3 regions of the Virgibacillus sp. JSM 102003 genome follow, and region 1 is predicted to be linked to each of the others. Evidence: predicted binding sites of a transcription regulator. Region 1 holds the regulator's gene; each other region holds the start of a gene.

Evidence for each region. The regulator CtsR, encoded in region 1, represses protease genes until heat stress. The targets are predictions, from matches to a motif close to ATGGTCAATAAAGGTCAAACA.
Region 2: the regulator CtsR is predicted to act here: its motif matches at 1,071-1,091, upstream of clpP (ATP-dependent Clp endopeptidase proteolytic subunit ClpP).
Region 3: the regulator CtsR is predicted to act here: its motif matches at 1,411-1,431, upstream of ACE1TG_RS18720 (ATP-dependent Clp protease ATP-binding subunit).

The regions. Positions count from the first base shown of each region.
Region 1 covers NZ_JBHFQH010000026.1:31,204-33,480, reverse strand. The annotation lists gene ACE1TG_RS19290 (MgtC/SapB family protein) at 1-498, shown strand, start outside; gene ACE1TG_RS19285 (CtsR family transcriptional regulator) at 934-1,401, shown strand; gene mcsA (protein-arginine kinase activator protein McsA) at 1,416-1,952, shown strand; gene mcsB (protein-arginine kinase McsB) at 1,949-2,277, shown strand, end outside.
Region 2 covers NZ_JBHFQH010000005.1:234,757-237,033, reverse strand. The annotation lists gene ACE1TG_RS07885 (sensor histidine kinase) at 1-411, shown strand, start outside; gene ACE1TG_RS07880 (response regulator) at 386-997, shown strand; gene clpP (ATP-dependent Clp endopeptidase proteolytic subunit ClpP) at 1,157-1,750, shown strand; gene ACE1TG_RS07870 (HPr family phosphocarrier protein) at 1,922-2,176, opposite strand.
Region 3 covers NZ_JBHFQH010000024.1:9,923-12,199, forward strand. The annotation lists gene ACE1TG_RS18715 (LCP family protein) at 1-699, opposite strand, end outside; gene ACE1TG_RS18720 (ATP-dependent Clp protease ATP-binding subunit) at 1,476-2,277, shown strand, end outside.

The sequences.
Region 1 (2,277 bases):
ATTGGCGAATACGATAATATTCGATTTGATCCTGCACGTATACCTTCTTATGTTATAAGCGGAATCGGTTTTCTTGGAGCAGGGACTATTATTGTTAATGGAATGACTATCCGTGGGCTAACTACTGCAGCATCTATATGGGCAGTTGCTGGATTGGGATTAGTTGTTGGTGCTGGAATGTATGCCCCAGCATTGTTTACAACACTAATTATTTTGTTGAGTTTAGTATTTCTAAACAATTTTGAAAAGCTATTTACTAAAGGTCGATCATCTTACTTAATTGAAATTGTTGCGTTGCCTGATTTAAAAATTAATAATATTGTATCAATCTTTGAAGCGTACAATTTATCGATTAAGCAAGTTGAAATTGAACGGGTTGATAATGATCTTCGTAATATCTTTATTAAGATTGATCGGGATCCTGATTTAGATCGGGTATCATTGTTCGCTGAAGTTTCAAATCTAAAACATGTCAAAAATATAATCGAGCGAAAATAAGATTAAGAACCTTGCGATAAAATTTCGTAAGGTTTTTTTAGCGATTAAGAAAAAATACCTTCTGCAATGAAAAATCTCATTTTTATAGCTTGCAATCCGAATATTCGGATTCTATAAAATAGAATTATCCTTTCATAAGGTTTTCTTTTGCAATAAACCACCAAGTTTTCTAAGCAGTTAAGAAAGTATAAATCCTTTCTTACTGCATAGGTGCAATATAAGGCATATCTTATTAAGGCATTACGATAAGCTGAGTTTTCTAATGTTTCATTTATCTTCAAGTTGTCTAAAATAAGTATAGAACATTGTATTTGCATATGAATTAATTTAAAGTATAATTAAAATATAGTCAAAGTTAGTCAAAGTCAATAATTTTTAAAAAGAGCAGGAAAGACATATAAGTGTAAATCATAAGATGAAGGTGGGGGAGAGTCTATGAGCAACATTTCAGATATAATTGAACAACATTTAAAGAAAATTCTGGAGGCTGCAAGGCAGGATGCGATTGAGATCAAGCGAAGTGAGATTGCTGATCAATTTCATTGTGTCCCATCACAAATTAACTACGTGATTAATACACGCTTTACTGTGGAAAAAGGATATATAGTTGAAAGTAAGCGTGGTGGTGGAGGTTATATTCGGATTATCCGGATTCAGCATCAGGACAAGTCTGAATTAATTGATGATATTATAGAAATGATAAATCCCCAAGTAACACAGCAGGCTGCACTTGATATACTGGAAAGGTTGCTGGAAGAAGAAATTGTTACAGAGCGTGAAGCCAAAATTATCTTAAGCGCAATTGGCAGAAATACACTGGCATTTCAATTGCCATTGCGCGATGAGGTTCGTGCCCGTGTATTAACCTCGATGCTGTCGACTTTAAAATATTTAAACAAATAAAGGGGGAGATAATAATGGAATGCCAAGAGTGCCATAAACGGCAAGCTACCCTCCATTTTTCACAAGTTATAAATGGGAATAAAACAGAAGTACACGTTTGTGAAGTCTGTGCAAAAGAAAAAGGATATATGTCCTATCCTGAAGAAGCGTATTCTCTTCATAATTTATTATCCGGTTTATTCAACTTTGATTCTTCATCTATAGACAGTCCAAAAGGCTCATCACATAAACAGGCTGAAGATTTGCAGTGCCCGCAATGTAAAATGACGTTTTCTGAATTTAAACGTGTCGGTAAGTTTGGCTGTGCCGAATGCTACCGGACTTTTTCAGAACGTCTGGACCCAATTCTTCGTCGTGTGCATAGCGGAAATACGAAGCATCATGGCAAAATCCCTACCCGTAAAGGTGGAGATTTGCATTTGAAGAAGGAAATAGAGTCACATAAGGCAGAACTGCACCGTCTAATTGAAAATGAGGCTTTCGAGGATGCTGCAAAGGTCCGGGATGAAATTAAGGAATTGGAAAAACAGATGCGAGGTGATAAAACATGACCTTACAACAATTTATGAATGAAGCTATTAGTCCATGGATGAGAGAAGATGGCCCTGACAGTGATATTGTTTTAAGCAGCCGGATTAGATTGGCTCGTAATTTTGCAGATTACTCCTATCCAATATTAGCTAACCAGAAGGATCTGCAAAGTATCAGTAAGTTTATCCAAGATGAATATGAACAGAAGTCATTTCAGGATTATCAGAATTTCGAATTTATACCACTCAGTGAATTAAAACCGGTGGAAAAACGTGTTTTGGTTGAAAAACATTTAATTAGCCCGCATCTAGTAGAACACGGAGATTTTGCAGCAACACTCATTTC
Region 2 (2,277 bases), on a different contig from region 1:
CTTATACATATGGAAATTGAAATTGAAAACAACCTTCCTGCCATTCAAGTAAATAAAATTCGCTTTTCCCGTGCAATATCAAATATTTTGGAAAATGCTATAAGTTCATTTGAAGGAAAAAAAGGATTTATCCATATTGATGTCAAAAGTATAGATAGTGGTATTTTGATTCGAATACAGGATGATGGACCAGGGATTAAAGATGAGCATTTAAAAGATATTTGGCTGGACGGCTTCAGCACAAAAAATTCTTCCGGAATCGGTCTCTCTTTTGTAAAACGAGTTGTCGAAAATCACAATGGCACCGTAACGGTCAAAAGTATTCCAGGCAGCCATACTCAAATGAACATCATTCTGCCAACACTAAAAGTAGGTGACGAAATCGATGAGCATTACCATATTAATTGTTGATGACAATGAAGATATCCGCTTTACACTAAAAGAGATATGCGCGTATGCTGGATGGGGAGTAGTAGAAGCGTCTACTGGAAAGCAGGCTGTTGAACTATTTACGACGATAGAGCCTGACCTGGTTTTACTTGATTATCATATGCCTGATTGGGATGGCATTAAAACAACGAAAGAATTGCGGAAACATAGTACCAGAATTCCGATAATTATTTTAACTGTTGATGAACGACAGGAAATAGCAAATACTTTTTTACATGCTGAGGCAACTGACTATGCACTAAAACCCATTAAAGCACCAGATCTGATTTCCAGAATTCGAATCAACTTAAAGGTTGGAAAATTAATTGGCGATAAGGAAAACGTGTTTGTGGAAAAAGGAATCAGCCAATCTACACTAAATTCAATCAAAAGCTTTCTGATTCAGCAAGACGCACCTTCATCCATTAATGAAATTCAACAATCATTACCCATTGCCTACCAGACGGTTCACCGCTATTTAAATTATTTGGAAAGCAAAGGCGAAGTTGAAACTATTTCACAATACGGTAAACAAGGTCGCCCCACAAATAAGTATAAACTTGTTTAGTCGGGACGTTTATATTCTATGGTAAAGGGAAAGATGGGGAAAGAGATTTTATTACATAACTTGCGGATGTTTTTGTTTGACCTTTTTTGACCTATTAGTTATGATAAAAATATCCAGTATTTATGGATGAATACGAGATGAAATAAGGAGGATTTTCACATGAATTTAATACCAACAGTTATTGAACAGACAAACCGTGGAGAACGCGCATATGATATTTATTCACGTCTATTAAAAGACCGCATTATTATGCTTGGCAGTGGGATTGATGACAATGTTGCAAACTCAATTGTTGCACAATTACTTTTCTTAGAAGCAGAGGATCCGGATAAGGATATCTCACTATACATTAATTCACCAGGCGGATCTATCACTGCCGGTATGGCAATTTATGATACAATGCAGTTCATTAAACCTAATGTATCAACAATTTGCACTGGTATGGCCGCTTCAATGGGAGCATTCCTGCTAGCAGCTGGAGAAAAAGGCAAACGTTATGCACTTCCAAATAGTGAAGTAATGATTCACCAGCCTTTAGGTGGAACACAGGGGCAAGCAACAGATATCGAAATTCACGCAAAACGAATTGTAGAAATGAAGCGAAAAATGAACCAGATTCTTTCAGAACGTACAGGTCAGTCACTTGAAGTTGTAGAACGTGATACAGATCGTGATAATTTCATGTCAGCTGAAAAATCTGTGGAATACGGCCTGATTGACAAGATTTTGGAAAGAAACACAGATAAGAAGTAAATTGTGATATTAGAAAACAAAACTTATCGCCAATCCTATAATGGTGTAAGCTTTTGTTGAACTTATGGAGCAGGAAAGTAGTTATACTATCTTATCTGCCGACAAAGAGGTTATTCCAAGAATTGGAATAACCTCTTTTTATTAGCAATAAATAATAAAAATCCACTTACTCTATGTTTTTGAAACAAAAGCTGTTAAATGAGTTAAAGCAATCTCTTCATCTGCACCTTCTGCAAGTAATTTAATAGTTTCACCACAAGTAATAGCTAAACTCATTAATCCCATAATACTTTTTGCGTTAACCCGCTTGCCATTCTTTTCAAGAAATAAATGTGCTGAATAGCGATTTGCCTCCTGTACGAATTGAGCAGCTGGTCTTGCTTGCAAACCTGAATCAAGCTCAACTTTTACCGATTTCTCAACCAAAATCCTCATCCTCCTTAACTGAAATCGTTTTCAAAATGTTATAAAAAAGGCAGCAGCATGATAAATTTCTCTTTATCTAGCTGCCAATATCTTAACGTAAT
Region 3 (2,277 bases), on a different contig from region 1:
AACCGCCCTTTTTCGCATCCGGACGAAAGCCAGTGCCTCTTCGCCACTTAGCTTTGTGGTACCTTCCGTAAAATAAATTCTCTTATCATTATTATAGATATTTTTCTCCCAAAAACCTTTTTTAATGTCTACTGTTACACCGCCAAGTGCATTAACAATATCACGAAAACCTTCGAAGTCGACTGCAGCATACTCATCAATTGGTATATCAAGCAGATTTTCCACTGTTTCGACCGTTAATTTTGGTGCGCCGTACCCGGAAAGGGAGGCATAAGTATATGCCGAATTAATTTTATGAAATCCTGCATTTTCCTGTCCCACAGCTTCTGCTGGTAATTCAACTCTGGTATCTCTTGGGATCGATGTCATTGTCATCTTGTTCGTGTCTGGATTGAGTGTAACAACTATCTGCGTATCGGCACGTCCGTTTTTCCCGCCAGAAGAATAGTTTTCAATACCCATCAACAAAATTGAAATAGGATCCTCCCCGATTGTAACTTTATCGTTTCGCAGTTCGGATTTCCCCCCAGGACGATCTAATCCATTATAGGCATTATTAGCAGCATTGTAGGTTTGAAGAAACAAGTAACCACAAACCCCAATAATAATTAATATAAGGAAGAGAAGTGAATAGAGTACTCGTTTCTTCCGCTTTTTTGATTTTTTCTGTTTTCTGCGTTCTAATCTTAAGTCCTGCACTATAAATCCTCCACTTCTAAACATCAGCATATAAAGAGTATTTCTTACTGCATAAGTGCACTAATATTTATTGTAAAGATTATTATATGTAATTTAAAGGATTAATAACAGTTTGAGGGTTTAAAAGTATTGGTTATTGGATAAACCCAAATAATGATAGAAATTTGTTAGACGGATAAGAAGGTTAACTGCTTTCCTATTTCATGAGTTCCGCCAAGGCTTATTTATATAAAAGCTTGGCGAAAGGTAACGAGTTTTGTTTTAGGGGAGAAAACACATTTGTTAGGAGTAGGAAATGCATAACGTTTCGTGATTATGTTTTATTGATATAACAATATTATTGGTTTAATACAATGAGGTAATGAAGTATTGAAATCTGGGATGAAAGTCCGATAATCAGTCGGAGTGAATCCTCATTCCGCTAAACAGCAGAAAAGATGCTCTCAGAAGGATGAGTCGGATCCTCGTTCCGTTATTAGTAGAAAATCAGCCAAATTTGAGGTAAAAATAACAAATAGCGGAATGAGGATCCGCCAAAATAGTAAACCGGATACTCATTCCACTAAAATGGGTTCTTCAACAACAGGGGCTAATTATTATATGATTTCTAATGCTAACCAAACTAATCCCTTTAGGCGAAATGCCAAGTTTTAAAAAAAAAATAATCTCAAACACTTGAAAGTCAAAATTGGTCAGAGTATAATGAAGTTAAAGGTCAAATATAGTCAAAGTCAAACCTTTTTATAATAAATGGAAATCACAAGGAGGAGTGACATATGAAGTGTCAACAATGTGGTATTCACCCAGCATCAATTAATGTAGCCATGCAAATCAACAATGAGAAAATGCATATGCACGTTTGTAATGAATGTTTTCAGGAAATACAAGGTCAATTAATGAGCGGTGGTTATGGATCAGCTCAAAATAATCAAGATAGTTTTGCGGATAAATTTTTCCAAGGGAATGGTCAAAGCTATACCGGAACCAAAACACAGCAGCAAGCAGGTAATGGCGATGGATTATTAGATCAGCTTGGAAAGAATGTAACAGATGCAGCACGTGCTGGCTTAATCGACCCTGTTATTGGCCGTGACAACGAAGTGAAGCGAGTTGTTGAAACGTTAAATCGTCGAAATAAGAACAATCCTGTTTTAATAGGGGAACCTGGCGTAGGTAAAACAGCTATTGCTGAAGGACTAGCCCTTAAAATTGCTGAGGGAAAGGTATCAGCTAAGCTTATGAACAAAGAAATTTATCTGTTGGATGTAGCTTCACTTGTAGCGAATACGGGCGTTCGTGGCCAATTTGAAGAACGGATGAAGCAACTGGTTCAAGAGTTGCAATCACGTAAAAATGTAATCTTATTTGTTGATGAGATTCACTTACTAGTAGGAGCTGGCACTGCAGAAAGCTCGCAGATGGATGCAGGAAATATTCTGAAGCCTGCATTAGCCAGAGGCGAAATGCAATTGATAGGTGCTACAACATTAAAGGAATATCGTAAAATTGAGAAGGATGCGGCACTAGAACGTCGTTTCCAGCCAATCATCGTGAAAGAGCCTTCAGCAGATGAGGCAA